Regions from separate parts of the Bradyrhizobium sp. SZCCHNGR1005 genome, predicted to be linked through region 1. Evidence: predicted binding sites of a transcription regulator. Region 1 holds the regulator's gene; each other region holds the start of a gene.

What was found. Region 1 encodes PhoB, which activates phosphate uptake and scavenging genes when phosphate is short. Its sites were predicted from a motif close to TGTCATNNANCTGTCAT; they were not measured.
Region 2: QXZ85_RS09730 (DUF2794 domain-containing protein) is a predicted target of PhoB. The motif match lies at 2,379-2,395, and genes of this name have one in related genera.
Region 3: ppk2 (polyphosphate kinase 2) is a predicted target of PhoB. The motif match lies at 7,983-7,999, and genes of this name have one in related genera.

The regions. Positions count from the first base shown of each region.
Region 1 covers NZ_JAUEZC010000006.1:47,289-57,706, forward strand. Annotated here, with positions in the region: gene pstA (phosphate ABC transporter permease PstA) at 1-789, shown strand, start outside; gene pstB (phosphate ABC transporter ATP-binding protein PstB) at 786-1,607, shown strand; gene phoU (phosphate signaling complex protein PhoU) at 1,713-2,429, shown strand; gene phoB (phosphate regulon transcriptional regulator PhoB) at 2,445-3,149, shown strand; gene QXZ85_RS23950 (GcrA family cell cycle regulator) at 3,416-3,928, opposite strand; gene QXZ85_RS23955 (aspartate aminotransferase family protein) at 4,416-5,624, shown strand; gene argF (ornithine carbamoyltransferase) at 5,621-6,547, shown strand; gene QXZ85_RS23965 (hypothetical protein) at 6,544-6,684, opposite strand; gene QXZ85_RS23970 (DUF559 domain-containing protein) at 6,628-6,825, shown strand; gene QXZ85_RS23975 (Hsp33 family molecular chaperone) at 6,968-7,966, shown strand; gene QXZ85_RS23980 (molybdopterin-dependent oxidoreductase) at 8,118-10,418, opposite strand, start outside.
Region 2 covers NZ_JAUEZC010000002.1:771,447-781,864, reverse strand. Annotated here, with positions in the region: gene QXZ85_RS09745 (ABC transporter permease) at 1-142, shown strand, start outside; gene QXZ85_RS09740 (Bax inhibitor-1/YccA family protein) at 401-1,192, shown strand; gene QXZ85_RS09735 (GNAT family N-acetyltransferase) at 1,315-1,935, shown strand; gene QXZ85_RS09730 (DUF2794 domain-containing protein) at 1,998-2,366, opposite strand; gene QXZ85_RS09725 (DUF1223 domain-containing protein) at 3,021-3,785, opposite strand; gene acnA (aconitate hydratase AcnA) at 3,943-6,660, opposite strand; gene ccmA (heme ABC exporter ATP-binding protein CcmA) at 6,884-7,489, shown strand; gene ccmB (heme exporter protein CcmB) at 7,614-8,282, shown strand; gene QXZ85_RS09705 (heme ABC transporter permease) at 8,370-9,146, shown strand; gene ccmD (heme exporter protein CcmD) at 9,151-9,330, shown strand; gene QXZ85_RS09695 (DsbE family thiol:disulfide interchange protein) at 9,327-9,929, shown strand; gene QXZ85_RS09690 (septation protein A) at 10,049-10,418, opposite strand, start outside.
Region 3 covers NZ_JAUEZC010000002.1:98,215-108,632, forward strand. Annotated here, with positions in the region: gene QXZ85_RS06640 (hypothetical protein) at 1-50, shown strand, start outside; gene QXZ85_RS06645 (response regulator) at 211-594, shown strand; gene QXZ85_RS06650 (sensor histidine kinase) at 693-1,469, shown strand; gene QXZ85_RS06655 (fatty acid desaturase) at 1,842-2,879, shown strand; gene QXZ85_RS06660 (hypothetical protein) at 3,126-3,644, shown strand; gene QXZ85_RS06665 (hypothetical protein) at 4,688-4,936, shown strand; gene QXZ85_RS06670 (sensor histidine kinase) at 5,132-5,908, opposite strand; gene QXZ85_RS06675 (transglutaminase family protein) at 6,831-7,694, opposite strand; gene ppk2 (polyphosphate kinase 2) at 8,032-8,820, shown strand; gene QXZ85_RS06685 (sensor histidine kinase) at 8,962-9,963, opposite strand.

The DNA of each region.
Region 1 (10,418 bases):
GTGCTTGCCGCGCTGTTCGGCGTGACCTGGCTCGCACTGATCCTGATCGATCTGCTCTACCAGGGCCTGGCTGGCCTGACCGTGCAGGTCTTCGCGACCGATACGCCGCCGCCGGGATCGAGCGACGGCGGCCTGCGCAACGCCATCGTAGGCTCGATCATCATGACGGTCTTCGGCGTCGGCGTCGGTGCTCCACTCGGCTTGTTCGCCGGCACCTACCTCGCCGAGTATGGTCGCCATGACCGGTTGACTTCGGTGATCCGTTTCATCAACGACATCCTGCTCTCTGCCCCATCCATCATCATCGGCCTGTTCATCTATGGCGCGGTCGTGGTTCCGATGGGCGGCTTCTCGGCCATCGCGGGCTGTCTGGCGCTTGCCGTGATCGTGATTCCGGTCGTGCTGCGCACCACCGAGGACATGCTGCTGCTGGTGCCCAATCCGCTGCGTGAGGCCGCCTCCGCACTTGGCCTGCCGCGTTCGCTGGTGATCCGGCGCATCGCCTATCGCGCGGCGCGCTCCGGCTTGATCACGGGCGTCCTGCTGGCGACCGCTCGCGTGGCCGGCGAGACCGCGCCGCTCCTGTTCACTGCGTTGTCGAACCAGTTCTGGAGCCTCGATCTTACCCACACGATGGCCAACCTGCCGGTGACCATCAACAACTTCGTCCAGAGCCCCTATGCCTATTGGAAGCAGCTGGCCTGGACCGGGGCCCTTTTGATTACCTTGACCGTACTTGCCCTGAACATCGGGGCCCGCATTCTGGGCGCCGAGAGGAGCGCAAAATGACCGACATGTCTGTTTCCGTCTCAAGTCCGGCGGGCGTCATTCCGAACAAATCCTTGCCGGACGCTCCGGCGAAGGTGACGGTCCGGAACCTGAACTTTTATTACGGCGATCACCATGCGCTGAAGAACATCAACCTGTCGCTCGGAACCAACCGGGTGACGGCCTTCATCGGACCGTCCGGCTGCGGCAAGTCCACGCTGCTGCGCATCTTCAACCGGATGTATGATCTGTATCCGGGCCAGCGCGCCGAAGGCCAGCTGATGCTGGACAACACCAACATCCTCGACCCCAAGCTCGACCTGAACCTCTTGCGTGCGCGCGTCGGCATGGTGTTCCAGAAGCCGACGCCGTTCCCGATGACGATCTACGAGAACATCGCCTTCGGCATCCGCCTGTATGAGAAGATCTCCAAATCCGAGATGGATGACCGCGTCGAGAAGGCGTTGCGCGGCGGCGCGCTGTGGAACGAGGTCAAGGACAAGCTCAACGCCTCGGGCCTGAGCCTTTCCGGCGGCCAGCAACAGCGTCTCTGTATTGCCCGCACCGTTGCGGTGCGTCCCGAGGTGATCCTGTTCGACGAGCCGTGCTCGGCGCTCGATCCGATCTCGACCGCCAAGGTCGAGGAGTTGATCCAGGAGCTGTCGGACAACTACACGATCGCGATCGTGACCCACAACATGCAGCAGGCGGCCCGCGTCTCCGACAAGACCGCCTTCATGTATCTCGGCGAGCTGATCGAGTTCGACGATACCAGCAAGATCTTCACCTCGCCGAGCGATCGGCGGACCCAGGACTACATCACCGGCCGCTTCGGCTGATGCCGGAAACGGACCCCTTGCATCGGTCGGCAAGGGGCAGTTGGCTGAGGCAGCGAGACCCGAATTGACGCGCCGGACTACGACGGCATTGCCGAGGAGATAGAGATGGCCAGTGAACATACCGTCAAGGCGTTTGACAGCGACCTGCAGGAGCTGACGCGGCTGGTCGCGGAGATGGGCGGCTTGGCCGAGCGGCTGATCGTGGATTCCGTCGACGCGCTGGTGCGGCGCGACGTCGCGCTCGGCGAGCGGGTGATCCAGACGGACGCCGAGATCGACAGTCTGCAGCGGCTGATCGAGGAGCGCGCGGTGCTCACCATCGCCCGCCGGCAGCCGATGGCGGTGGACCTGCGCGAGATCGTCGGCGCGATGCGGGTTGCGACCGACCTCGAGCGGATCGGCGACCTCGCCAAGAACATCGGCAAGCGCGTCGCCGCGCTGGAGAGCGATTTCCATCCCTTGAAGCTGATCCGCGGTTTGGAGCACATGACCGACCTGGTGCAGTCGCAGGTCAAGTCGGTGCTCGACGCCTATGCCGCCCACGATCTGCCGGCGGCGATGACGGTGTGGAAGGGCGACGAGGAGGTCGACGCCATCTGCACCTCGCTGTTCCGCGAGCTGCTCACCTACATGATGGAAGATCCCCGCAACATCTCGTTCTGCATTCACCTGATGTTCTGCGCCAAGAACATCGAACGGATCGGCGATCATGCGACCAACATCGCGGAAACCGTGTTCTACATGATCGAAGGCCAGCCGATGATCGACAAGCGTCCGAAGGGCGACATGACGTCCTTCGCGGCCACCGCCCCCGGAAACTGAGAGAGAAGCTGAGCGATGAGTGCGCGCATTCTGGTTGTGGAAGACGAGGAAGCGCTGACGACGCTGCTGCGCTACAATCTCGAGACCGAAGGTTACGAGGTCGAGACGGTTGCGCGCGGCGACGACGCCGACACGCGACTGAAGGAACGGGTGCCCGATCTCGTGGTGCTGGACTGGATGCTGCCGGGGCTGTCCGGCATCGAGCTGTGCCGGCGCCTGCGCGCCCGGCCCGAGACCAAGCAGCTGCCGATCATCATGCTGACGGCGCGCGGTGAGGAGAGCGAGCGGGTCCGCGGGCTCGCCACCGGGGCGGACGATTACATCGTCAAGCCGTTCTCGGTGCCCGAGCTGTTGGCCCGCGTGAAGGGTCTGCTCCGTCGCGCGAGCCCCGAACGGCTCGCCACCGTGCTCGCCTATGGCGACATCGAGCTCGATCGCGAGAAGCGCCGCGTCGCCCGCTCCGGCCGGCCGATCGATCTCGGGCCGACCGAATATCGGCTGCTCGAGTTCTTCCTGGAACATCCGGGCCGCGTGTTCAGCCGCGAGCAGCTGCTCGACAGCGTCTGGGGCCGCGACATCTACATCGACGAGCGTACGGTGGACGTGCACATCGGACGCTTGCGCAAGCTGCTCAATCCGGGACGCGAACAGGATCCGATCCGCACCGTGCGTGGCGCGGGCTATGCGCTCGACGACCGCTTTGCGAAGGCGGAATCGTGAGCTGAGGGCGATCGCGCAGCGACAAACAGCACCCGATCAAAGGCGGAGCTTCGGCTCCGCCTTTTTTGTCATGACAAGCGCGCTTGCAACGTGCGCCGCCGTCATCCCGGCGAACGCCGGTACCCATAACCGCAAATGCTGATGATAGAGCTGCAGCTGTAGCTAACATCCATCATAACCACGCCCGCCGGTGGTTATGGGTCCCCGCGTTCGCGGGGACGACAGCTGATGGCTGAGCTAACAGCGCGTCCAAGATGCGCAACAGATCAGCGTGCCGGGCTCTTGCCGGGGTGACGACGGCGATCGGCCGCGGGCTGATAGGCGATGCGCGAATGCTGCGCGCAATAGGGCAGGCCGTTCAGCGCCTTGCCGCCGCAGAAGAAGAAGTCCGCGCTGGCGGGATCGCCGACCGGCCAGTGGCAGGTGCCTTCGCGGAGCTCGAGCAGCGACAGCCGCTGGTTCATCGGCACCACATTGTCGAAGGTGATCGGATCGGGCTCCGTCTCGACCTCGAACACCTGGGCGAGCGCGGTGTTGCCGCGCGCCACCGGGCGGGCCACCCGCATCATCGGCTGAGCGGGGCGGGCCTTGCGCTGACGCGGAGCGGCGGCGGCAGGGCTCTTGGCACGGCCGGAGAGGCCGAGCCTGTGGACCTTGCCGATCACGGCGTTGCGCGTCACATTTCCGAGCTCCGCTGCGATCTGGCTGGCCGACAGTCCGGCCTCCCAGAGCTTTTTCAACTGCTCGACGCGATCGTCTGACCAGGTCAATACCGTCATCGCACCTTTCCCTTCGCGTTTCGCTGGCCAGTTTCGGGACAGCGCTGCGGTGCCAAACTCACGAAAATCCCTGCTCGCAGAATCCCTTAGCCCTCGCCGGGCGCGAGATGCGCGCCCGGACGTGTACGCCGAACCACCGAACTCTTAAGGATCAGACCTGCTGCACGAGATGTCGTACTCGATGCGAAAAACGCTACAATATGCCGTGACTCCCGCGCAAGAGTCGGGGGCCACCGTCCACACCTTCCGTCGATGTGGACCGGGAACGCTTAGCACTGTCATCGACCGGAAACCCCACCTGTTCCGCGCTGAGGCGGCTGGCTCACGCGTGTTGACAGCGAACGTCCTGCGCATACAATAGTTGTCCGTGCCGCCTTGAAAAGGCGGCACATTTTGTTTTCCAGGGCCGGGTCCCGGGTGCGCGATGGCGCTGCTTTGCGCCTCCTCGTGCGCGTCTTGACCGGCCCGTCAGCTCAAGTGATCAGCCATGACGGACGTCGCGTCGCATCTGCTCCCCGTATTTGCCCGGATCGATCTCGCCTTCGAGCGCGGCGAGGGCGCCTGGCTGATCGCGACCAATGGCGAGCGCTATCTCGACTTCACCTCCGGCGTCGCCGTGAATGCGCTGGGTCACGCGCATCCGCATTTGGTGAAGGCGCTGCAGGAGCAGGCGACCAAGCTCTGGCACATGTCGAACCTGTTCAAGAGCCCGGACGGCGAGCGGCTTGCGGCGCGGCTGTGCGAGCAGAGCTTCGCCGACTACGTGTTCTTCGCCAATTCCGGCGCCGAAGCGATGGAATGCGCGATCAAGATCACGCGCAAGCATCACGCCGCCAAGGGGCATCCGGAACGTTACCGCATCGTTACGTTCGAGGGCGCGTTCCACGGCCGCACGCTGGCGACGCTCGCGGCCACCGGCTCGGCCAAATATCTCGACGGCTTCGGCCCGCCGATGGATGGTTTCGACCAAGTCCCGCTCGGCGATCTCGAAGCGGTGAAGAAGGCGATCGGCCCGCACACCGCGGGCATCTTGATCGAGCCGGTGCAAGGTGAGGGTGGCGTGCGCACCGCGCCGCTGGGCTTCTACAAGGCCCTGCGCGAGCTCTGCAACGCGCACGGCCTGCTGCTCGTGTTCGACGAGGTGCAGACTGGCATGGGCCGCACCGGCGAGCTGTTCGCGCATCGCTGGCTCGGGGTCGAGCCCGACGTGATGTCGCTGGCGAAAGCGCTCGGCGGCGGTTTCCCGATCGGCGCGTGCCTCGCCACGGCCGATGCTGCGGCCGGCATGACGGCGGGCTCGCATGGTTCGACCTTCGGCGGCAACCCGCTGGCGGTGGCCGCGGCCAATGCGGTGCTGGACGTGATGCTGGCGCCGGGCTTCTTCGAGCACGCGCGCAAGATGTCGCTGCTGCTCAAGCAGAAGCTCGCCGCCGTGATCGATCGCCACCCGGAGGTGATCTCCGAGGTCCGCGGCGAAGGTCTCTTGATCGGCATCAAGGCCGTGGTTCCGTCGGCCGATCTGATCGCGGCGCTCCGCGACGAGAAGCTGTTGACCGTCGGCGCCGGCGACAACGTGGTGCGCTTCCTGCCGCCCTTGATCGTCAACGAAACCGAGATCGAAGAGTCGGTGCAGCGGCTCGATCGCGCCTGTACGGCGCTATCGAGCGGTCAGTCGAAGCAGGCAGCCGCGTCATGAGTAAGACCCCCCGTCATTTCCTCGACATATCTGAGGTTCCGCTACCCGAGCTGCGCTCCATGCTCGCGCTGTCCAGCGACATGAAGAAGAAGCTGAAGGCGCACGAGCCGGCGAAGAAGCCGCTCGAGGGCAAGGTGTTGGCGATGATCTTCGAGAAGCCCTCGACGCGCACCCGCGTCTCCTTCGACGTCGGCATGCGCCAGCTCGGCGGCGAGTCGATCATGCTGACCGGCGCCGAAATGCAGCTCGGCCGCGGCGAGACCATCGCCGACACCGCGCGCGTGCTGTCGCGTTATGTCGATGCCATCATGATACGGATCCTGAGCCACGATGCGCTGCTCGAGCTCGCGGAGTATGCCACCGTGCCCGTCATCAACGGGCTGACGCGGCGCTCGCATCCCTGCCAGGTGATGGCCGACGTGATGACGTTCGAGGAGCACCGCGGGTCCATCGAGGGCCGTACCGTGGCCTGGAGCGGCGACGACAACAACGTTTTGGCCTCCTGGGCCCACGCCGCGGAGCGCTTCAACTTCAGGCTCAATGTCGCGACCCCGCCGCAGCTCGCGCCGGGCAAGGTGATGAAGGATTTCATCCGCGCCACGAACGCGGATATTCGCCTTGGCCATGATCCGGAAGAGGCGGTTGCGGGCGCTGATTGCGTCGTCACCGATACCTGGGTGTCGATGGGCGACAAGGACGGCGAGCATCGCCACAATCTGCTCAAGCCCTATCAGGTCAATTCCAAGCTGATGTCGCTGGCAAAGCAGGACGCGATCTTCATGCACTGTCTGCCCGCCCATCGCGGCGAGGAGGTCACCGACGAGGTGATCGACGGCCCGCAATCGGTGGTGTTCGACGAGGCCGAAAACCGCCTGCATGCCCAGAAGGGCATTCTGGCCTGGTGCTTTGGGGCGGGAGCTTAAGGCCGCTCCACGAGCTGACGAACGATCTCGCCGTAGGTGCGCCGCGATTCATCACGAGCCGCCCGTTCAAGCAGTATATTCTGGATTTCGTCTGTTTCGAACGGCGGCTCGTGATCGAGATCGATGGAAGCCAGCACGCGTCATCGGCGACTGACGTCGCAAGAGATCATGTACTCGCGCTCGAGGGGTTCGCTGTTGCGCGGTACTGGAACAATGATGTGCTGCAGCGTCGAACGGCTGTCATGGAAGATATTCTCGCAAGGCTCGGCGCGGGGTGAAAGACCCCTCACCCGGCGCGCTGTCGCTGCGCGTCATCGCGCCACCCTCTCCCACAAGGGGAGAGGGTGCACTGAGCTCGGCGCGAGAGCAGAGGTCCATCGCCCCTTTCCATTTACTATCATCGACCCCATCTAGAGGCCCATGATGGCCAATTCTCCCGACATTGAAATCAAACTTCAAAGCGATATCCGCGCGCCGTCGGCCGTGCCGGTCGACGACGCCGTGCTGCCGTTCGAGGTCGCAGCGCTGGATCTGCGGGGACGGCTGACCCGCATGGGGCCGGCGCTCGACGATATCCTGACCAAGCACGCTTATCCCGCGCCCGTCGGCAAGCTGCTGGGCGAGGCGATCGTGCTGACGACCCTGCTCGGCTCGTCCCTGAAGTTCGAGGGTCGCTTCATCCTGCAGACCCAGACCGACGGCCCGGTCTCGTTCCTGGTGGTCGACTTCCAGGCGCCTGACCGGCTGCGCGCCTATGCGCGCTATGACGAAGCCCGGCTGTCCGAGGCCAAGGATTCCGGCTCCCTGCTCGGCAAGGGCCATCTGGCGATGACGATCGATCAGGGGCCGGACATGAGCCGCTACCAGGGTCTGGTCGCGCTCAACGGCGGCAGCCTGGAAGAGGCCGCGCACGAATATTTCCTGCGCTCCGAACAGATCCCGACCCGCGTGCGGCTTGCGGTCGGCGAGGAATGGAGCGGCGGCAAGCATCGTTGGCGCGCCGGTGGGCTGTTGACGCAGTTTCTGCCGAAGGCGCCGGAGCGTGCGCGGCAGGCCGATCTGCATCCGGGCGATGCGCCCGAGGGTACCGAGGTCCACACGGTCGAGGAGGACGAGGCCTGGGTCGAGGGCCAGTCGCTGGTCGCGACTGTCGAGGATGTCGAACTGATCGATCCCGCGCTGTCGGGCGAACGCCTGCTGTATCGGCTGTTCCACGAGCGTGGCGTGCGCGTGTTCAAGGAGCATCCCTTGCAGGCGCGCTGCTCCTGCTCGCGCGATGCGGTGGCGAACATGCTGAAGAGCTTCTCAGCCCAGGACCGCGCCGACATGGTGAAGGACGACGAGGTCGTGGTCACCTGCGAGTTCTGCTCCTCGGTCTATCAGTTCACGCCGCACGAAGCCGGCGTAACGGAGAATTAGTTCGCGCTTTGCGCGAATGAGTCCGCGCGCTGCTGCCTTCGTCATTGCGAGCGGAGCGAAGCAATCCAGAGACCCGCTTCCACGATTCTGGATTGCTTCGTCGCCTCCGGCTCCTCGCAACGACGCGGAGGCAGCCCAGCTCATGGCATCGTCACATCGTCGTCCCCGCTCCATGAATTCGTTGCGAGCGCGCCTCGGCGGCCGCGGCTTCGGCCGGGGTCAGCCGCTCCAGCCGCACCGCGACGTGCTTGTGATAAGGCGTGCCGGCGATTGGATCGCGGTTGAGGCTGTCGGTCAGCGTATTGATGCGCGGGCCGTTGCTCAGTCGCTCTCCGTCGTCCGTGGGATAGGATTGGCCATAGCCGTGCGGTAGCGCGAGCTGGCCCTGGCGAATGCTGTCGTCCGCCTTGCAGCGGACCACCACCCGTCCCGCCGGTGAGCGGACCGCGATCCATTCGCCATCGCCGGCCCCGAGCGCCTCGAGATCGTGCACATTGACCAACAGCGCCCCGTCCGGGTCGGCGCGCCGCCAAGCCGGATCGCGGAAGATCTGGTTGGCGTTGAACATGCGCCGCTGCCCGGCCGCGAGCACGAACGGATAGTCCTCAGGCGCGGTCGTCTGAGCAGGATCGAGCCGATCGAGCCAATCCAGCAGCGCCGGGATAGCCAGCCGGATCTTGCGGTCGGGATGGGCAACGAGCGACCACACCTCCTGGTAAGCGTGCGTGGTGATCGCGGCGCCGCTGCGCGAGCCGACGATGGCATCGAACAGCGCATCGCCCAGCTCATGATCTGCGATCGGCCTGTCAGGGCCAAGCGCGCGCCGCACGACTTGCGGGTCGCGCTTCGCGCACATCTGTGCCGCCTGCCAGAGCGGCGCCGCCGCGGCCGTGCCGTCGGGCAGTGTGGCGCCGAGCGTGTGATACAGGATCAGCGCGCCGAGCGATGCGGCTTGCGGATTGGCGCCGATGAAGCTGCGCAGTGCCGTGGCGAAGTCGCTTCGCGATTGCCTCGCGATCTCACGCAGCGGTGCCAGCACATTGTCGCCAGGCAAGAGGCCGAGCGCACGGGCGAGGCGACTGTAGATCTCGGGCTCCGGCAGCGTGCCTTGCAGCGGCGGCAGCACGGTCGCGCGCACATGGAGGTAGTTGGTCGGGAATTCGAAATTGAATAGCGTGAACTCGGTCTTCTCGTATTGCGAGGAAGCCGGCAGCACGTAATGCGCCAGCCGCGCTGTCTCGGTCATCGCGACGTCGACCACGACGCAGAGATCGAGCGCGGACAAGGCCCTCTCCACTTCTGCTGTGTTGGCTACGGTGTTGGCTGGGTTGGAGCTGTCGACCCAGAGGCAGCGCAGCCGTTCCGGGTGATCGCTCAGGATTGCCTGCGGCAGCAGGTTCGGCGGCAACAGCCCGGCAATGATCTCGGTGTCGGCCGGCGCATAGCGTTGGTTGGGCGAATTGCTCCAGAGCGGCTGCAGCCACGAATGCAACTGGTTGGTGCCCTTCCGGCCGAAACTGCCGGTCAGCATGATCAGAAGCTTCTCCAGATAGGAGTTGAGCGTCGAGTTGACGCCTTGCTGGATGCCGAGCTCGACGCGAACGGTCATCGCCTTCGCCGCCACGATCATGTCGACGCAGCGCTCGATCTGCTCGAGCGGAATCTCGGCGGCTGCGGCCCATTCGGCGATCGGAATGCGTGCCAGCGCGGCCTTCACCTCGGTAAAGCCTGTCGTGTGATGCTGCAGGAAGTCGTGGTCGAGCGCATCGCGGCGGACGAGCGTGCCCAGGATCGCGCCGAGCAGGAACGCGTCCGCACCTGGGCGCAGTGCGAGATGCAGATCGGCCATCTCGGCGGTCTCGGTGCGGCGCGGATCGATCACGATCAGCTTGCGATTCGGGTCCTTGCGGATCTGGTTCAGATGGTCGCGCGCGTTGGGGAAGCCGTGGGCGACCCACGGATTGGCGCCGATCACGAACAGAAGATCGCAATGATGCACGTCCTCCGCGGTGTGGCAGATCTGGCTGCCGAACATGTGGCCGTTGACCCAGAAGTCCCCGGTCTTCTCCTGTGACAGCGCGTTGAACACCGAGCGCGATCCCAGCGTCCGCAGCACCGCGTTGGCGTAGGCGCCGCCGGCGTGGTTGCCCTGGCCACCGCCGCCATAGAGCGCGATGCTCTTGCCGCCGTGCCGGTCCACGATTTCGCGCAGGCGCGCCGCGATCTCGGTGATTGCCGTGTCCCAGTCGATCGCGTCGAACCCGCCGTCCGCACGCCGCCGGAGCGGGGAAGTCAGCCGGTCCTTGTGATGCGCATAATAGGGAATGCGCGCCGCCTTGTTACAGATGTATCCCTGCGATTTCGGGTTCTCGCGATCGCCACGCACCTTGGCGATGCGGCCGTCCTCGACCAGCATTTCGACGCCGCAATTGACGTAGCAGATATTGCAGGC
Region 2 (10,418 bases), on a different contig from region 1:
GATGACCTTGAGTTTTGTCTGGCAGGCCGGCAGCGCCGCCTGGGTGGTTTTGGCAGCCCTGGTCGTAACCGTCGGATTGGGGCTGGTCGGCACCCTTTTGGCGCTCAACCAGAAACCGGCCTCCGTCCTGAGGAATTTATGAAATTGCGGCGCTCTGCCGCACGGTTAACGCGATGTAAGGCCAAAAACACGTGCGGAGCGACATTCGGCCGCGCGTGGAAGCTTGCATCGAATATGCTAGTTTCCCACTTGAATGATGGGTTCAGAGTCCGCCCCCGGACGTAAATTTGCCGATGACGGAAATTTAATGTCGGGAGCGAGGGACATCTGAGATAGGGTTTCGAGAGCCGGCGGAACGGGCCCACAAACGGACCGCCGGACAAACAACGGGAATTCGACCATGTCGGATCTAAACCGCAATTACGCTTCTCCCTTCGGCCGGGTCGCCGGGCGCGCCGATGCCGCGACCGTCGATGCCGGTCTGCGCGCCTATATGCTGCGCATCTACAATTACATGAGCATTGGCCTCGCCATCACCGGCTTGGCCGCGCTCGGCGTCTACATGGCGGCCGTGACCGGTGATCCGGCGGCCGGCGTCTTCCGCTTCGGAAACGCCTACCTGACCCAGTTCGGCTACGCGATGTTCGTGAGCCCGCTGAAGTGGCTGTTCATCCTCGCGCCCTTGGCGATGGTGTTCGCCATCTCGGCCGGCATCAACCGCTTGGCACCGTCGACCGCGCAGATCCTGTTCTGGGTGTTCTCGGCGCTGATGGGTGTTTCGCTGTCGTCGATCTTCCTGGTGTACACCCACACCTCGATCGTGCGGGTGTTCTTCATCACCGCGGCGACCTTCGGCGCGCTGAGCCTCTACGGCTACACCACCAAGCGTGACATGACCGGGTTCGGCTCGTTCCTGTTCATGGGCCTGATCGGCATCGTGATCGCAAGCCTCGTCAACCTGTTCCTGGCGAGCTCCGCGCTTCAGTTCTTTGTGTCGATCATCGGCGTGTTCGTGTTCGCCGGCCTCACCGCCTGGGATACGCAGCGGCTGAAGAACGAGTACATCTACGGCTATGCCTCGGCCGGCGGCGACGTCGCTGAGCGCGCAGCGATCACCGGCGCGCTGTCGCTGTACCTGAACTTCATCAACCTGTTCACGCTGCTTCTGCAGCTGCTCGGCCAGCGCGACTAACAACGGCGAAGGCCAACCTGTTCAAAGCCCCGGCTTCTGGCCGGGGCTTTTTTTGTTGGACCTCGGGCAGCTCTCTGCGCCCCCATCAAGGGCACGAAGACCGCCCCATCGAACACTTGCCCATGGAAGAACTGGCGGGAAGACTTGCCGAGAAGACCTGCCATGTTGGAAGGCGGTTGAACGTGGGCCGGCCCCTGATATGGTTCCGGTCCATGTCAGAACTCGAAATCCGGCCGACGAGCGAGGCCGACCTTGCCGCCATTACCGCGATCTATGCGCAGGCCGTGCGCGAAGGCACAGCGACCTTCGAACTGGAGCCGCCGGATCTGCCTGAGATGACGCGTCGCTTCCGTGCGTTGACCGACGGCGGCTTTCCTTATTTGGTCGCGGTGCAGGATGGCCGTATCGCCGGCTACGCCTATGCGGGGGCCTATCGGCCGCGCCCGGCCTACCGCTTCACGGTCGAGAATTCAGTCTATCTCGATCCTGCAAGCCATCGGCGCGGGATCGGCTTGCGGCTGATGCAACGGCTGATCTCGGAATGCGAGGCCCGCGGCTTCCGCCAGATGATCGCGGTGATCGGCGACTCGGCCAACGCCGCCTCGATCGGCCTGCACACCCGATGCGGCTTCCAGATGATCGGCACACATCCGAACGTCGGACTGAAATTCGGACGCTGGCTCGACACGGTGATGATGCAGCGCCAGCTTGGCCAAGGCGCCGATACGCTGCCGGCAACCTGAAAATCCGCCCCTCATTCCGGAACGTGCGCGGGCCAGCGGCCTCGGCGTGGCGGCCGACGCGGTCACACCAGCGCCGGCTTGCGATCGATGACCAGGAGAACCCGCTCAAGTTCGTGGCCGCGGCGCAGGATCAGCCCCGTGGCCGAGATCACGCTGTACATGCCCTGCTTGCGGGCGAGCCGCGGGTCCTTCTCGATCCGGTAGAGGGGAACTTCCGAGGCGCGCCGGAACACTGAAAAGACCGCGCGGTCGCGTAGAAAATCGATCGAATAGTCCCGCCACACGCCGTCGGCGACCATGCGGCCATACAGATTCAAGATGCGGTTGAGTTCGAGGCGGTTGAACGTCACCCGATTCGGGATCGCCGCGGCGACGTTGCGGGCCGCCGCGCGGTTCTCGCTCGGGTCGGCATCCTCCGGTACGAGGTTCATTGAGCGTCCTCCTGTCATCTGCATGACATGATCGCGCCGTCCCTCAACGACCGCAAGGGACTCTTGAGGAGACCCGCGAAGGCGCTCAAAGCGACCCTGGGCCACTCATGATGATCGCCGGCGATTCTTGGTGATCCTTGGCGAGCCAGATCCGCCCTGTGTCGTGCAGCCTGCACGCAATGCGGGTCCGTCACGGGATCGTTAGCGGAATCATAATGACGCCCCACTTCCGCCAAGCGTCCGCCCCTCCAACCTAACATAACGTTGCGTGTGCGTTGGCCCGGTCCTTTCGGTTCCGGATTCCTCAGCCCCCAGCCCCCCGGGGTCGTCAGGATCGGGCCTATTCACTCCTCCCGACATCGAAGGATGCCATTGAAGGACCGACGAAAGTTGGTCCTTTTGCTTTTGGGGGTATTCCTACTCCGCGTCCGACCTTCGCATCTAGCGGGGGTGAGCTGGTTGCGAGCTGCGGGTGCGAAGAGCTCCGACAGAGTCTTGATCTCAGCGCGGCTTCGAATCGAAGATGGTTGCGCAGACCTGCTGAGCGGAACCCGAACTCGCGATTTTCCGAACGACGACAGTCGCAACGCCGACCGCGAGAAGCGCCAACGCCTCAGCGTGCGTGCGAATCCGGACGTGGGATCGGATCAAACGTCAGTGAAGTTCGGTATAGGCGGCGCCGAGCATGGGGCCGGGACGGTCTCGCGTCCCGTCCTGCACGTAGACGACGGCGCCATCCACGCCCTCGTGGGCGATCTTGTCGATGGGCACATTCCAGTGTCCCGGCGTCCCATTCCAATCGCCGACCTTCAAGAGATTGCGAACGACGTTGTAATAGGTCAACTCGCGGCCGGTGTTCTCACCACGGCTGATCGAGATCGGGATAGCCTTGGAGATCGAGCAGAGCCACACCTCGCCGCGCTTGTGCGCAGCCTGCTCCTTTGCGGCCGCGACGCTCACGGTCAACTCATCGCCCTGAAGGACCAGGCTGACCGGCACCGACATTACGGCGCCGCTGCGCATCGTGTCTTCGATCGCGCCTTCGATCGCCTCGCGATCGCTACCGATGACGTGAACCGAGCCGTTGATGACGGCCTGCGGCGTGTAGACCTCGCGGTCGCCGCGCATGCGCGAATAGGCCCGCTGGCGGGCTGAGAACCGGGAATCGGCCAAGGTGTCCTTCCAGCCGAGATAATCCCAATAATCGATCGGCATGCTCATGGCGATGACGGTGGGATCCTGCGCCAACTCGCCAAGCACCTTGTCCGCCGGCGGACAGGACGAGCAACCTTGGGATGTGAAAAGCTCAACTACCGCGCGAGGATCGGCTTGGGCCGGTCGAATGACGGCGATGATCGCACAGACCCCGAGCGCCGCGCCCGACCACCAAGACGTCCTACCACCCATCATCCCTGCCATGGTCGCATACTACCCGTTACACCTTGCCGCGTTGACACCGTCCCGAAATCGCCTCGAGGCACGATGGTATACCGAACACAAAAGAGGCGGCCCATGTCATAGGCCGCCTCCCGCATCACCTGCCACTCACTTCAGAGTGAGCCAATCTGTCGCACCCTCACGCCGCGAGCTTGCGCAGCACGTAGTGGAGAATGCCGCCGTTTCGATAGTAATCGAGTTCGTCGAGGGTATCGATCCGGCACAGCAGCGGGACCTGCTGCGTCGCCCCCTCAGCCGAGGTGATCTCGGCGGTGAGCGTTTGGCGAGGCTTGAGATCGCCCTGCAGACCCCTGATGGTGACCTTCTCGTCACCCTTCAGGCCGAGCGACTGCCAGGATGTACCCTCCTGGAAGGTCAAGGGCAGTACGCCCATGCCGACCAGGTTGGAGCGGTGAATACGCTCGAAGCTCTGGCAGATGACGGCGCGGACGCCGAGCAGCCGCGTGCCCTTGGCGGCCCAATCGCGCGACGAGCCGTTGCCATATTCGGCGCCGGCGAACACCACCAGCGGCACGCCCTCGGCCTGGTACTTCATGGCAGCGTCGTAGATCGGCATCTGCTCGCCGTCGGGCCAGTGCTTGGTGAGACCGCCCTCGGGGATGCTGCCGTCGGCGCCCTTGAGCATGAAGTTCTTGATGCGGATATTGGCGAAGGTGCCGCGCATCATGACTTCGTGATTGCCGCGGCGGGTGCCGTACTGATTGAAGTCCGCGGGGCGCACCTGATGCTCGCTGAGGAATTTGCCGGCGGGCGAGGTCAGCTTGATCGAACCGGCCGGCGAGATGTGGTCGGTGGTGATCTTGTCGCCGAACAGCGCCAGGATGCGGGCTTCCACCACGTCCTTGATCGGCTCCGGCTCCTTCTTCATGCCCTCGAAATAAGGCGGGTTCTGTACATAGGTCGAGCCCATGTTCCAGCGGTAGGTCTCGCTCTCGACCGTCTTGATCTTGCGCCAGTTGGTGTCGCCCTTGAACACGTCGGCATAGCGCTTCTTGAAGATCGACGCCTTCACGTACTTCTTCATGAAGTCGTTGATTTCCTTGGTCGTCGGCCAGATGTCCTTCAGGTAGACTGGCTTCTTGTCCTTGCCGATGCCGATCGGCTCGACCGCAAGGTCCTTGGTCACAGTGCCGGCGAGCGCGTAAGCCACCACCAGCGGCGGTGACGCCAGATAGTTGGCCTGCACGTCCGGCGAGACGCGACCCTCGAAGTTGCGGTTGCCGGACAGCACGGCCGCAGCAACGATGCCGTTATCGTTGATCGACTTCGAAATCTCCTCCGGCAGCGGGCCGGAATTGCCGATGCAGGTGGTGCAGCCGAACCCGACCAGGTTGAAGCCGACCTTGTCGAGGTCCTTCTGCAGGCCGGAATTGGCGAGGTATTCCGCCACGACCTGGCTGCCCGGGGCGAGCGAGGTCTTCACCCAGGGCTTGGCCTTGAGGCCCTTGGCGACCGCGTTGCGCGCGAGCAGGCCGGCCCCGATCAGGACGCTCGGGTTCGAGGTGTTGGTGCAGGAGGTGATCGCCGCGATCACCACGTCGCCGTGACCGAGATCGAAGTCGCGGCCCTCGACCGGGAAGCGGTGGGTGGCGTCCGTCTTCTTGTACTCGCCAGCCAGCGCGGTGGAAAAGCCTTCGCCGACCGCCGGCAGGGCAATGCGGCCTTCGGGCCGCTTCGGACCGGCCATCGAGGGCACGACGTCGCCGAGATCGAGCGTCAGCGTCTGCGTGAATACCGGATCGGCCGACTTCGCCGTACGGAACAGGCCCTGTGCCTTGGCATAGGCTTCGACCAGCGCAACACGCGCCGACTTGCGGCCCGAGACCTTGAGGTAATCGATCGTCGCGGCATCGACCGGGAAGAAGCCGCAGGTCGCGCCATATTCGGGGGCCATGTTGCCGATCGTCGCCTTGTCGGCCACGGAAAGATTATCGAGACCGGGGCCGAAGAACTCGACGAACTTGCCGACCACGCCGAGCTTGCGCAGCATCTGGGTCACCGTCAGCACGAGATCGGTCGCGGTGACGCCTTCCTTGAGTTGGCCGGTCAGCTTGAAGCCGACCACGTCGGGCAGCAGCATCGAGAGCGGCTGGCCGAGCATGCAGGCCTCAGCTTCGATGCCGCCGACGCCCCAGCCGAGCACGGCGAGGCCGTTCACCATGGTGGTGTGGGAATCGGTGCCGACCAGCGAGTCCGGATAGGCGACCTCGAAGGTGCCCTTGGTGCGGCCGACCGTCATCTTCTCCTTCTTGGTCCAAACCGTCTGCGCCAGATATTCCAGGTTGACCTGGTGGCAGATGCCGGTGCCCGGCGGCACCACGGAGAAGTTGGTGAAGGCCTTCTGGCCCCATTTCAGGAATTCGTAGCGCTCCTGGTTCTGCTTGTATTCCTCGGCCACGTTCTTGCCGAACGCCTTGTTGTCGCCGAAGAAGTTCACGATGACGCTGTGGTCGATGACGAGATCGACCGGCACCAGCGGGTTGATCTTCTCGGCATCGCCGCCAAGCTTCTGCATCGCGTTGCGCATCGCGGCCAGATCAACCACCGCCGGCACGCCGGTGAAATCCTGCATCAAGACCCGCGCGGGGCGGAAAGCGATTTCATGCTGCAGCGTCTTCTTCTTCAGCCATTTGGCGACGGCGAGAATGTCGTCCTTGGTCACGCTGCGACCGTCCTCGTTGCGCAACAGGTTCTCGAGCAGCACCTTCATCGAGTACGGCAGCTTGGAGATATCCTTCAGACCGTTCTTCTCTGCGGCGGGAAGGCTGTAATAGACATAAGACTTCGTACCGACCCGAAGGGTCTTACGGCTCTTGAAGCTGTCGAGCGAGGTCATGCGTGGAAATCCCAATTGATCGTTATACCCGGAGAGGGTACCCAAGGACCGTCAGCGCAAAGCGCCGGGTGGCTTGCAGCGGGGGTTTGTGTGCTGCATCAAATCCGGGCTTATAGAAGCTTTCTAACTGCGCCGCCACAGAGACAAGCAAGTCGCGACGTGGCATCACCCACAAATTCTGAAGTGCTAGCCATCGGATTCAGAGGGCTGTAACGGACGGACCATGCAGCTGTTGGGAAGCGATGTCAGATGTGTGCGGGGCGGGCGCGAGGTGTTCGCGGGACTCACCTTCCAGGCCGCGGCAGGCGAAGCGGTGGCGGTCACCGGGCGCAACGGTTCGGGCAAGACATCCCTGCTGCGGCTGATTGCCGGGCTGCTGCTGCCGGCCGGCGGCACGATCGCGATCGAGGGCGGCGAGGACGAACTGACGGTCGCCGAACAGGCACATTATCTCGGTCATCGCGATGCCCTGAAGCCAGCGCTCAGCGTGCATGAAAACCTATCCTTCTGGACCGATTTCCTCGGCGGCGGCGCGGTCCGCGCGACCGCCGATTGCCTTGCCGCGGTGGGGCTTGCGCACGCGACCGATCTGCCGGCGGCGTATCTCTCCGCCGGCCAGCGACGGCGGCTCTCGATCGCCCGACTGCTAGCTGTGCACCGTCCGCTGTGGCTTCTGGACGAGCCGACCAATGCGCTTGATGTCGCGGGCCAGGCGATGTTTGCCGATCTCATGCGCGCGCACCTGGCCGCGGGTGGACTGATCGTCGCCGCCACCCACGGGCCACTCGGCATCGACGTGCGCGAATTGCGGATCGGGGGGATGGGATGATGGATCGAGGCTGTTTTTCGTGCACGGCGGCCGTTCTCCCCTCCCCCTTGCGGGGAGGGAGCGCAGCGAGCGCGGGGAGAGAGCCTCGCTCTCGTACTAAGCCTCTCGCCGAGGCGCTCCCCGCATGACCGCGCTTGATGCCCTGATCCGCCGCGACATCAGGATTGCGCTGCGCATCGGCGGCGGCGCACTGATCGGCGTCCTGTTCTTCCTGACTGTGGTCGTGCTGATGCCGTTTGCGGTCGGCCCCGATCTCGCGCTGCTGAAGCGCCTTGGCCCCGCGATCCTCTGGCTCGGTGCGCTGCTGGCCAGCCTGCTGACGCTCGATCGGCTGTTCACCGCCGATCACGAGGATGGCTCGCTCGACCTGGTCGTGATGAGCCGTACGCCCCTGGAGCTCGCCTGCGCCGCCAAGGCCCTGGCACATTGGATCGCCGCCGGCCTGCCGCTCGTCGTGGCCACCCCCGTGCTGGGTCTGCTCCTCAACCTGGATGCAACGGCGACGGGCGCTATCGCGCTGACGTTGCTGGCCGGCACGCCGGCGCTGACCTTCATCGGCATGATTGGCGCGGCACTCGCCGTGACGATGCATCGCGGGGGCCTGTTGCTTGCGGTCCTGGTGCTGCCTTTGTCCATCCCCGTGCTGATCTTTGGCGTCGCGGCCTCCCAGGCCGCAATCGTCGGCCCGCTACCATTTGGCGCACCCTTCTCCATTCTTTGCGCACTTTCTTTGGTCAGTTTCGTGGTGGGTCCTTTTGCTGCGGCAGCGAGCTTGCGGCACGGACTCGACTGAGCCGCGCCCGGCTTGACCCGCATCAACTCTTCTAGAGCGATCCTATGCTGATTGCCTGCAACCGCTCCGGCCTTTAACTAGATGCTTATGACACTGATCGACCTCGCCAATCCGACCCGGTTCCTTGCACTGGCTGCGCGGCTATTACCTTGGCTGGCGGGGATCACGGCCGCCCTGCTGGCGGCCGGCCTGTATCTGTCCGCCCTCGCCCCCGACGACTACCAGCAGGGGGCTACCGTCAAGATCATGTTCATCCATGTTCCGAACGCCTGGCTGTCGATGTTCGTCTGGGCGATCATGAGCGTCGCCTCACTCGGCACCTTGGTGTGGCGCCATCCGCTGGCCGATGTCGCAGCGAAAGCGGCGGCGCCGATCGGCGCGAGCTTCACCTTCCTGGCGCTGATCACCGGCTCGCTGTGGGGCCGGCCGATGTGGGGCACCTATTGGGAGTGGGATGCGCGACTGACCTCGGTGCTGATCCTGTTTCTGATGTATCTCGGCCTGATCGCGCTGTGGCGCGCGGTCGAGGACCCGACCCGCGCAGCCCGTGCGGCTGCGGTCCTGACCCTGGTTGGCGCGATCAATTTGCCGATCATCAAGTTCTCCGTCGACTGGTGGAACACGCTGCATCAGCCGGCCTCGGTGATGCGAATGGGCGGTCCCGCACTCGACAAGGCGTTCCTGATCCCGCTCCTGGTGATGGCGGTCGCCTTCACGTTCCTGTTCGTGACGCTGCATGTCGCGGCGATGCGCAACGAGATCCTGCGCCGGCGCGTGCGCAGCCTGCAGATGATGCAGGCGCGCAACGTTGCAAGCGACGTTTCGACCGGCGGCGTGCCCAGCCATATCGCAGGAGCGGCGTGATCCCATGGACCTCGGGCCCTATACGACCTTCATCGCCTCGTCCTACCTCGCGGCTGCCCTGGTCGTCGCGCTCCTGATCGCCTGGATCATGGTGGACCACCGTACCCAGAAGGCGCGACTGCGCGCGCTCGAAGAGAGCGGCGTCAACCGCCGCTCCGGTCGCGCCGCAACGGACATGTCATGACCGAACTGAGCCACCAGACCACCGAGGCCGCGCCGCGCCGCCGCTCCGTCCTGATGCTGCTGCCGCTGGTCGTGTTTCTAGGGCTCGCGGCCCTGTTCTGGTTCCGGCTCGGCAGCGGCGATCCCTCGCGCATTCCCTCCGCCCTGATCGGCCGCCCGGCCCCGCAGACGACGCTACCGCCGCTCGTCGCTTTGACGAACAACGGCACTCCGGTGCCGGGGCTCGACCCTGCCGCCTTCAAGGGCAAGGTCAGCATCGTCAACGTCTGGGCGTCCTGGTGCGTGCCCTGTCACGACGAGGCCCCGCTCCTGGTCGAGCTCGGACGCGACAAGCGGTTCCAGATCGTCGGCATCAACTACAAGGACGCTGCCGACAACGCGCGCCGCTTCCTCGGCCGCTACGGCAACCCCTATAACGTCGTCGGCGTCGACGGCAACGGTCGCGCCGGCATCGAATGGGGCGTCTATGGCGTGCCCGAGACCTTCATCGTCGGCCGCGATGGCACCATCGTCTATAAGCTGGTCGGCCCGATCACGGCAGAGAACATCACCACCGTGTTGAAGCCTGAGATCGAGAAGGCGCTGCAGGCGGGAAGCTAGCTCCGTCATTGCGAGCGAAGCGCCGCCACCCAGACGGGATTCTGGATTGTTTCGTCGCCGGGGCCTGTCATCGGGTTCGCCGGAGGCGAAACCCATGGGCGCCTCGCAATGACCACCGCCTATCCCTTGCTGACATCGCCCGCATCGGCTTCGCTGGCCTCCAGCGACACCGGCTCGAGATGATAGCGCTTGATCAGCGGCATCTGCGCGATGGCGAAGATCGTGGTCAGCGGGATCACGCCGAACGCCTTGAAGCCGACCCAGAAATCCGTGCTCTGTGTGCGCCAGACCGCTTCGTTCAAGACCGCCATCGCGGCAAAGAACAGTGCCCAGCGGAAGGTGAGGATGCGCCAGCCCGCAGGAGTCAGGTTGAACATCTGATCGAACATGATCGCGATGAAGGAGCGATTGAACAAGAGGCCGCCACCGAGCACCGCGGCGAACAGACCGTAGATGATGGTCGGCTTGACCTTGATGAAGGTCTCGTCA
Region 3 (10,418 bases), on a different contig from region 1:
CAGAAATGATCGAGCATTTCTGCGGCAAGGTCGGCGTGCCGGTCAAATGACGGTTGAGAGCTATTTTCTTCCCCTGCTCCACCGTCCAGGCGCCAGCTCGGGCATTTAGGAAAAGAGCACCCGGGCATGGATCGTAGGAGCGCCAAGATGCTTGTCCCAGATCGATCGCTCGTTTCGATCAACACTCGTTTTCCAGTGGATGCCCATCCGATGGTGCCCGATCTTTCACGCAGTCCGGCCGTCGTTCTCATCGTCGAGGACGAGATGATGCTCCGCATGCGTGCGGTCGACATGGTGGAAGACGCCGGTTACACGCCGCTCGAAGCTCTGGATACCGATGAAGCCGTCGCAATCCTGGAATCCAGGTCCGACATCGCGCTCATATGCACCGACATTCAATTGCCCGGCAGCATGGACGGCCTGGGTCTTGCCCATACCGTGCATAAGCGCTGGCCGGCGATCAAGATCATCCTGGTATCGGGGAAATTGAACCCATCGAATATCGACCTTCCCCCCTGCAGCAGATTTTTTGGCAAACCAATCCAAGCCTGGCAAATCATTGCCCAGATGCGCAGCATGATCGGCCGTGTGTGAATCTCGTGATTTTTGGCGCCGGATACCGCCAGACCTTTCAATGCGAACGCTCGGCCGAAATCAAGTGCGGTACCCAGTCCAAGGTGATACGGTTGCAAATGCTTGAAGTTGATCTCCGCACAGACAAGCGCCCAGGCGGCGCAGAACTCCACCAGGACTTTCTGGCGGCAGAGAATGTCAGCCTGCGGCTGCTCCTCGCGCAGGCTGAGATCAATACGCGGAGTCTGCTTGCGAAGGCCGGTATCGACGCCAGAGAGCGCGAGGCATCCGACAAGCTGCAGAAGCTGATCCTCGAAGAACTGCACCACCGCATCAAGAACACGCTCGCGACCGTCGCCGCAATCGTCTCCCAGAGCCTACGCACCGTGCAGGGAGTCGAGCACGCGCAGCACGCCATCGAGGGCCGGCTTTTGGCACTGGGCCGGGCCCACGATCTCCTTCTGCAGGCTAAATGGTCCAGCGCCGATCTCGGCACGGTGGTCCGCAGCGCCATCAAAGCCTTCGACAATCCCGACGAGTCGAAATTCTCGATCACCGGACCCGATATCCGGATGACGTCGGGCGCCGTCATCGCCGTTGCGATGACGCTCAACGAGCTCTGCACCAATACCACGAAGTTTGGCGCTCTGTCGGTCCCGGAGGGGCGCGTCGACATCGTCTGGACGATAGACCAAGCGACGCAGCGCTTGCACCTCACCTGGACCGAAAAGAACGGTCCGGTCGTCCAGCCCCCCGCAAGGCGCAGCTTCGGAACACGGCTGATCGAGACGATCGGCACGCAGTTGCGAGGCGACGTGCAACTCAACTATGCGCCGACGGGATTCTCGTACACGTTCGATGTGCCGATAGCTGCGCTGAGTTCCCCGGCAACATAGCCCTTGCGCAAGGCGGCCGCGTGAGCGGAACCAACTTCCCTGCTCCGGCCGTCCCTGTTTTGCGGCGACCTTGGCAAAGGGTGTGCGACAGACCGGACGGCAAAGCAGCAAGATCGCGCGCCGCCTGACCAGCCGCTGATCAATATTGCTCAGCAAGACTTCCAGACGTGGATTAATATTAAACGGTGCGTCGAGCTCTTCAGGCAAGGTTCCAAAAGACCCGATCGCCGCAACGCCCGGCGATAGCGTGCGTCGAGATCGGTGCGGCATCGGCCGTCAGAGGTTACGTCGTGCCGGACCCGGGTTCGTCATGATCAGTCCGGCCGTCGAAGACGTCGCGGCTTTGGCGAGCCAATCCGAAAGCAGCTACACATGGTTCAAGACCCACCAGAAACCCGCGCGTTGGCGCAGCGGATTGCCCGGTATCGCCAACCCAATAACGCGCGCGGCATTTTCGAGTTGGTCATCACGGCAGTCCCCTTTTCTGTCATCTGGGCCCTGATGGCCGTTGGGGTCGTGCGCGGCCATTGGATTGGTCTGCTGCTGGCAGTGCCCGCGGCGGGCCTGCTCGTTCGTCTCTTCATGATCCAACATGACTGCGGCCACGGGTCGTTCTTCCGCGGCTGCTTTGCGAACGATTGGGTCGGCCGAGCCATCGGCGTTGTTACGCTAACTCCCTACGATTACTGGCGGCGCAATCATGCGAGGCATCACGCGAATTCGGGCAATCTCGATCATAGGGGCTCTGGCGACATCGACACATTGACCGTGAGCGAGTTTGCCGCGCAGCCTCGATGGCGAAAGATCCTTTATCGTCTGTATCGGCATCCGATTGTGATGTTTGGCGTGGGCCCCACGTATCTGTTCGTCTTGCGGCATCGATTGCCGATCGGGATGATGCGTAGCGGCTGGCGGCCGTGGCTGAGCACAATGGGTACGAACGTCGTCATCGCGGTTCTGATCGCCGGCATGATTCGGCTGGTCGGCCTTGGGCCCTTCCTGTTGGTGCATCTGCCGATCATGGTTCTGGCGGCGTCGATCGGTGTCTGGCTGTTCTACGTCCAACACCAGTTCGAGAACACCTCATGGTCACGTGATGAGGCCTGGCGCTTTCACGAAGCTGCGCTCCATGGCAGTTCACACTATCAGTTGCCGCGTGTCTTGCGCTGGTTCACCGCGAACATCGGCGTCCACCACGTCCACCATCTATGCAGTCGAATTCCCAGCTATCGGCTGCCGGACGTGCTCCGGGATCATCCGGAACTCGCTGCGGTGGGACGGATCACACTCCTCGAGAGTTTGCGATGTGTGCCGAGGGCCTTGTGGGACGAGAAGGGACGGCGGCTCATTTCCTTCCGTGAGGCACGTAATCACCAAAAGCCGAGTTTGAAAGAGCCTCCATTCGCGTGACCGACCCGCGCGAGATCCTCGGAGCCGGCGAGCGGATTGATGCAGCGTTTGCATCACACAGAGCGGGTCCATCGCCGACCCGGCTGGCGTCTGTGCATATTAATCAGCTTAGCGCAATATGGCGTTGGCGCCCGGTATGGCCGCCCGCCTGGGCGCCGAGCTGAGGTTCCGTTGCGGCCCTATAATTCGTCGCGATATTTCGTGAACCATTGATAGGTTCGCGCCTTGGTTCGCTGGAGAACCAGCTTGGGCCGCATATTCAAACCCTTTGTGTTTCTGATCGCCGCCATCTACTTCCTGGTGGACGCGGTCTTTTTCACGCTCTTGAAACCTGTCTTTCGCTGGCTGGCGGACTGCCGGGCTTTCGAGAGCCTACGCGCATGGATCGTGTCGCTTCGCCCATATCCTACTCTGGCGCTGTTCATCTTACCGGTCATTTTGCTTGAACCTGTGAAGCCTGTTGCCGCCTACCTGACGGCGACAGGTCACGTCGTTGCCGGGCTTATGGCCCTCATCGTAGGCGAGCTACTCAAGCTCTTGCTTGTTGAGCGTCTATTCAGCATCAGCCGCGATAAGCTTATGTCGATTCCTGCATTTGCCTGGTGCTACCACATGTTTCGTCAAGCCCAGGACTGGGTCGTGTCTCAGCAGGCATGGCAGCTCGTGCGCCGTTGGCGCTTCAACGCCAAGCAGGCCATTCGAAGATACGTCCTCGAATTCAACGCTTCGCAGAAGGAAAAGGGTCTTTCTTGGCGATCGCGCTGAACGTCGGCGCATGGCTGAGAAAATGCGCCGCCAGATACGTGAAAGCCTATCGCGACCTCGATGGTGGTCGCGCGACCGGAGACGATCGGCCCGCACCTGAAAGGCTGAAACGAAGTGGAAGGCGGCTGTCCAAAGGGCATGCTGAGATCTAAACCGGCGCTCGCAGCCCGGAATTGATCCACTTCATCGAGTTGGTTTCGCTGACGAACTTATCGACGTGATCGCAATCGATGCCCCGAAACGTGCGGATCTCGAATCCGATCTGAGAGGGCCTTATGTCCATCAGGACCATTGGACCCAGGCATTGAGGGCAGGTGTGGGGCTGAATTGCCATGCGGCTTGCGTCGAACAGGACTGCCAAGGAAGGCATGATGCTCACCTAAACTCAGGCGGGAGCGGTACAGAGCTCCCAGTCACCGGTCGATGCCTTGATGGGACGGTGATGGCATCAGTCTAGAAATCATCGCTGTCACGGCGCTGTTCTTTTCTGCTCATTAGCGAATATTTAATGGATTGGGGCGGCAGCGAGAGTACAGCCCACCGCGTCACATAATGCCTGGTTGGCGTTGGGTAACGGCCGGACCGGCGCTTTCCGCCGGTGATTGCCAGACCAGTAAATAAGTACCGGTAGCCGCTGCCATCTCCTGATTTCCCTCAAGATCCAGACGGTACTGAGCCGTGCGAGGATCGGCCCCGTGCATCGCAATGGTCTTCAGATGCCCATCCTCGTCAGCCCGGTCGAGCGGCGCGGGTGGAATGGTGACAGCTTGAATCACACCACATTTGACGGCTGGCCTTCGGTGCGCGCAGGAACGTCGCCTGATCTGGCCAGTTAGCTCTCCAAGACCTCATCTGAGGGAGTGTTCGCGTGGAGAACCATCGGATCGGCGGCTCGGCGAAGAAGTTCGCCGGTAAGGTCGAGAGCACCGTCGTCCCGGCCTTGCTTTGGCGCAACGGCTGACGCGGCCGCCGCGGCGGGCGCGATAGCTTATGGGATATATCCGGGCAGTTCACGCTTCGACAACGGGTTTGGAGATTGGATCATGAGTGATGATGTGCCGCTGGCCCCTTTCCCCCACGAAGGCTTGGATCCTGCTCAAGAGCCGAAATCCTCCATCGCGGAAGTCTCTGAAGCTCTGAAGGAGACAGCCCATCGGGTTGCCGGCGCGATAGAAGCGGGCCGAAAGCCAGGGATGCCGCTGAGCATCTTGAGCAATATCGCGCGCGAAGCCCCTTTGGGTTCGCTGTTAGTCGCCTTCCTGCTGGGAGTTGCCATCGGCCGCCGGCGATAGCAGCCGGGCCCAGAAGCTCTCCGGTTGTCGAGATGGTTCGATTGAAATCAAACCGAATTCAAAAGACGGCTGACGGACAACTGGCGCACTTAGGGGAGATCTTGCCGAGCCCCGTCACCCTGCTTGGACCGTGCCTTTGATTTGCTTCGCCGATCCGATGGCGCGGTCTTTGTCCAAAGGGGTCTCTTCCAATGCTCAGCCGCTTGAAAACAGCACGGTAAATCGCGCGCCCTGACCATCCGCGCCGCGACCGATCCGTAGCTCACCGCGGATCTGGTCGGTAAAGGATCGAACTATCTTCATTCCCAGCCCTTTGCCGGCGGCGGGGTCGAACCCCTCGGGCAAAGCCGGGCCATCATTGGAAACCGACAGCGCATAGCCATATTTCGGATCCGGCTCCAACTTGATGGCGATCCGGCCTTTGCCATACTTTGCCCCGTTCGTGATCAACTCGTTGGCGATAAAGCCAAGCGGAATAGCGGTGAAGGCAGGCAAATTGATCTCACTACCTTCGACGCGGATTTTCCCCAGAGAGGCGTCCGACGACGACATCGCAGAAAATTCGCGTCCAAGATCCTGAAGGAATTTCTTGAACTCGATTGTTCTCACACCATCGTAGGAATTTAGGCGATGGTGGATACGAGCAATCATGGAAACGCGATTAGCCGCCGCGGCCAATTGTGAGGCCGCTTCGGGATTGGTCGTATTGCGGCTCTGCAGCGCAAGAAGGCTGATGATCATCTGGAGATCGTTCAACAGGCGATGATCGGATTCCGCTTTCAGCAGTTCTTGTCTGTGAATCAACTCGTCCTGTTGAAGAAGTCGCGCCTCGGCTTTCGCAAGCGCCCTTCGCAATTGAACCGCCACAAGCCGGTCGCCCATCGACTCCGCACGGGGCACATGTCGATCCGAGCGCTGAATAATCACCCCCGGAGGTAGATCGGGATCGCCTGACGAACGCTCATTATTCACGACATCGGCTCCCAATGAGCGGGCATTCTTATTGCATTCAACCACAGGGTGAATTTAGGGCCTTGCAAGAACGTCGAATTGATGCAAGTCAATTTCATCCGGCGCCCGGCCTTGCGAGCCCTGATGCTGTTGCGTCCCGTATTTCGCCCGAAACGCGCTTTTTTCAGCCGCCCGCCGATCAGCGCGCCAGCGATGCCTGCACCGATGCCGTACCGCCGCTATAGCCGACGCGCCAAGCCCGACGAGCCACCGCGTGGTGGCAACAACGAGCGCAGAGGCATCGTCTTGGACGATCTGTTCATCACGGCATCTCCGAAACATTTTCGGGTAGCGCGGCCGCCTTCGGTGCAGCCGGCGTCTTCGGAAACGATGCATAAGAATGATCCAGGAAAGATTGCGTCAATTGATTTAGCGCAACGTGAGCGCGTATCAATTGGACAAACTCAGCTTCGACGATCGGAGACGTTCGCGAAGCAGTGTCCTGCGCACGAGCGAGTGCCGATCTTTCTTTTGGTCCGCGGTGGCGCGCGCGTCGCTACCACGGCCGCACGGGGGCTTCCATGCTTTCACTCATAATCGGGATCCTGATCATTTGCGTTGTCGGGGCAATTTGTTTCTGGGCCATCGACAAGTTCGTCAATGAATCCAGGCTGGCAGGTCTTCTCAAATTGTTGGTGGTGCTGATCTGCCTAGCCGCGATCCTTCAACGGCTGTTGCCGTTGGCGGGAATCAATTGGTTATAGCCGGCCCGCAATTCACCGCCGATCTACCGCGTGACGTATGCGGCACCCGTGGCCATCGCCCAGGCTGCGGGGCGCGAGGCGCGTCAGAAAAGTCCAGGCTCGACAGCGACCGTCCTTCATGAGCGCGACCGCCTTGAAGCCGAACGGTTGACCAGAAAGGCCGCTGAAAGCCCGTCGATCTAAGATGTGACAAGAACTTCTACAGACGTCGCGGCGAAAGCGCCGATGCTGCCGACGAAGCTGCCGGACACTGGGATCGTCTGCCGGATGTCGCGCGCGACCGCGACCGGGATCAAGTTGAAGCCGCCGAGGCTACGATTCGTCGGGTCGAATGTGATCCAGCCGGCTCCCGGTACGAAGACCTCCGCCCACGCATGGGTTGATCCCGCGCCGCTCGATCCGACGTTGTCCTGTTCCGGATTGTAAAGGTAGCCGGAGACGATTCTGGCTCCGAACCCGAGCATGCGTGCTGCTTCGGTGAACAGCACCGCGAGATCCCGGCATGACCCCCAGCCACGATTTAGGGATTCTACCGGCGTTTGGGTGCCCTCCTCCTCGCGGCTCTGGTACTGCACAGCTTCAGAAACGCCGACGCTGAGGTCCTTCAGCAGTGATAGCGTATCAGTCCGACTCCCTCGAACGAACATCTGTGCCCAATTTCGCAGGACCCCCGCCGTATCCGAGAACTGGGGGAGAGCCAGGGCGCCGAGATCGGTCCAATCGTCATCGGAATAGCGGAATGGGTAAGACATGGCCGAGACGGCGATATCGAACACCGGCCATGCAACCGCATCGAGCTGAAGCTCTGCGGCGCTGGTGATCACCAGGCTGGAGGCCGTCATCTGAAACGTGGCCGTCGCGATTGCATTGCCGAACACATCGTGCGCCCAGGTCAAAGTCGCAGGCGGCGTCACCGTGATGTTGCTCGAAATCAAACGAAGCTCGCGGCTCTCGCGCGGACGAAGCATCAAACGGTGCGGCAGCAGGCGCACGTTTTCGTTGAATCGATAGGACGTCGTGTGAAGAACCTTCAGGGTAATCAACGAAAGCTCCGATCGGGGCAGCCTTTGGGCCAAGCCCCTCATCCGGTGACGCTCTCGGGAAGTATGGCCGAGTTGAACGTGCCACGCAAATGCCGATCCGGAGTCCGGACAGCCGAAACTGGGTGGGCTTGCGGACGAGGCACCGAGCAAGAACGTCGCGATTCATTCATGCGGCTATGTTGACGGCCGCCGAAGTGCAAGCACAACATCAGCTTCGCAGTGCGATCGCGATCCGACAGGCGTGACCTGACCGCTGGTCGGAGAGCTGCAAATATATGGACCACCTCGTGTCATCGCGCCGACGCTGGATGGTGAGGCGACCAGGAAGGAACGAACCATGAAGAACCGGCCAGCACTTCCGCAACATTTGAGTCGCCACAGATATCACGCGCTGCTGGTCCGGCTGCAGATCGAGCTCGTCAAGCTGCAGCGCTGCGTGATTGAGCGCGGCCAGCGTATCCTTGTCATCGTCGAAGGCCGCGATGCCGCCGGCAAGGATGGCACGATCAAGTCGATTGTCGAACATCTAAGCCCGCGTGATACCCGCGTCGTGGCGCTGGGGCCGCCAAGCAATCGGGAACGGTGTTCATGGTACTTCCAGCGACACGTTTCGCACTTGCCAGCGGCGGGAGAGATCGTGCTGTTCAATCGCAGTTGGTACAACCGGGCCGGAGTCGAGCGTGTCATGGGCTTTTGCAGCAAGAAGGAAACCGAGGAATTCCTCGAGACCGTGCCGGCTTTCGAGGCGATGATCGAGCGTTCGGGTATCACCCTGCTCAAGTACTACCTTGATATTTCGAAACAGGAACAGAAGCGACGGCTTGCCGACCGCCAAAAAGACCCCCTGAAGCAATGGAAGATGAGCCCCGTCGATGCCAAGGCGCAGAAGTATTGGAAAGCCTATTCCGAGGCACGGGACAAGATGCTGGAGCGGACGCACACCGTCAGCTCGCCCTGGACCGTGGTCCGGGCCGGCGACAAGGAACATGCGCGACTTAATGTTATTCGCGATATGCTGTGGCGGCTGAATTATCCGGGAAAGCACCGTCGCCTCCACAGGCCGGATCCGGCGGTGGTTTTTCCCTACGACAAAGCCTGTTATGAGCGTGGCCTGATCGAGGCTTAAGGTGGCGTGGCTTGCCTTGATGCCTCAGTTTGCATCGAGCGAGATCGTGTCGCCTGCATTTTCGAGAGCGGAGCGGACGCTGTTGCGGCGGTCTTGCATTCACATGCACCGGCCGCTACCGGACGAAGGTCTCAAAGTTGCTCACCTTCCGATGCTCTCCTTGCTCATGATCAGCGTAGCGACAAGCCCCTCCTCCGACCAGTCGAATGCGATGGAGCCCCCAAGCTGGGCTGCCATGGTCCGCTGCATCAGGCTGCTTCCAAAGCCGTTGAGCATCGCGGGAGCCTTGAGAGGCGGACCGCCCCGCTCGGTCCAGGTCATGACGACTTCGTCGTCATGGGCATTGCACGACACGTCCAAAGTGCCCCTTGCCAGCGACAGCGAACCGTATTTCGCCGAGTTCGTTGCCAATTCGTGCAACACAAGTGCGAGCGTTGTACTCGACCTCTCGCCGACATTCATCTTCGGCACGGCAACGCGAATGCGGACGCTCGCTCCTCTTTCGTCGTAGGGCGCGAGCAAGACGGAGACGAGGTCGCCAAGAAGCGCTCCTTCGCTCTTCCTGCCCGGTCCCGGGCGAATGAGGTCCTGTGCACGTCCTAGGGCCATCAGCCGGCTTGTTAGCTCATGGGCCATGTCTTCTTTGGTTGCGGCCGAACGCGATGTAAATTGAGTAAGCGCGGTTGCGATGGTCAGAAGGTTCTTCACTCGATGGCTCATCTCCCCCGCCAGCAATTCGTTCGCTTCCTCGGCTTGCTTGCGTTGGGTGACGTCGAGAAAGATGCCAAACATAGTTCGATCGGCAATGTCCGCATCGTCACCTTGCCCGCGCGCGGAGATCCAACGAATGTCGCTGCCAAACAAGATACGAAAATCGATCTCGTAAGCGCCCACTATTGCGCGAGTAGCGGCAAACGCCGACCTGACCCGCTCCAGATCAGCAGGATGGATATTCCTGGACAAGATTTCGAATGTGATGTGTTTTTCGGTCTTCGAAACCGCCCACAGGTCGTAGGCGCGTTCGTCCATGGTAATGGCGTCCGTATCCACGTTCCAGGCCCACAAGGCCACGCCGGCAGCGTGGGTCGCAGCACGCAGGTGCTTTTCGTGCCAAACCGGCATCGACATGTTATCGGACGACATTCGGTTTTGCTTCCCTTGGTTGGACGACTGCTTCTGTCAGCCCAGCGCGGGCCTCCCGTTCACCTGTCCGCCGCAGCTTTGTCGATCGCAGCCGTGACAACGCCGGTCGCAGTCTGATGGACCATGTGGCCGGTTCGGGGAGCGCGGTGAAAGCTCCTCTGAGGAACGTTGCGTTGCAGGCGCGTGGATTGCTCGGCCTCTGCCGCCAGGAAGTCCTGGTGCGCTTCTGAGCCGCCTGAGTGTCGGCTTGTGCGAAGATCGATTTCGAGCATTTGTAACTATATCCCCCTGGAGTGGGTACCGCACCCATATTTCGGCCGAGCGGTCGCATTGGGGGATTCTGGCGGTCGCGGCGCCAAAGCCCAAGCTCGGGCGTGGCCAATCCTGCAGCACGACCTCCGGAACCCTGCTTACAGTTTTGTGCGCGGCAAACCGGCCATCTCGACGCCCTCCTG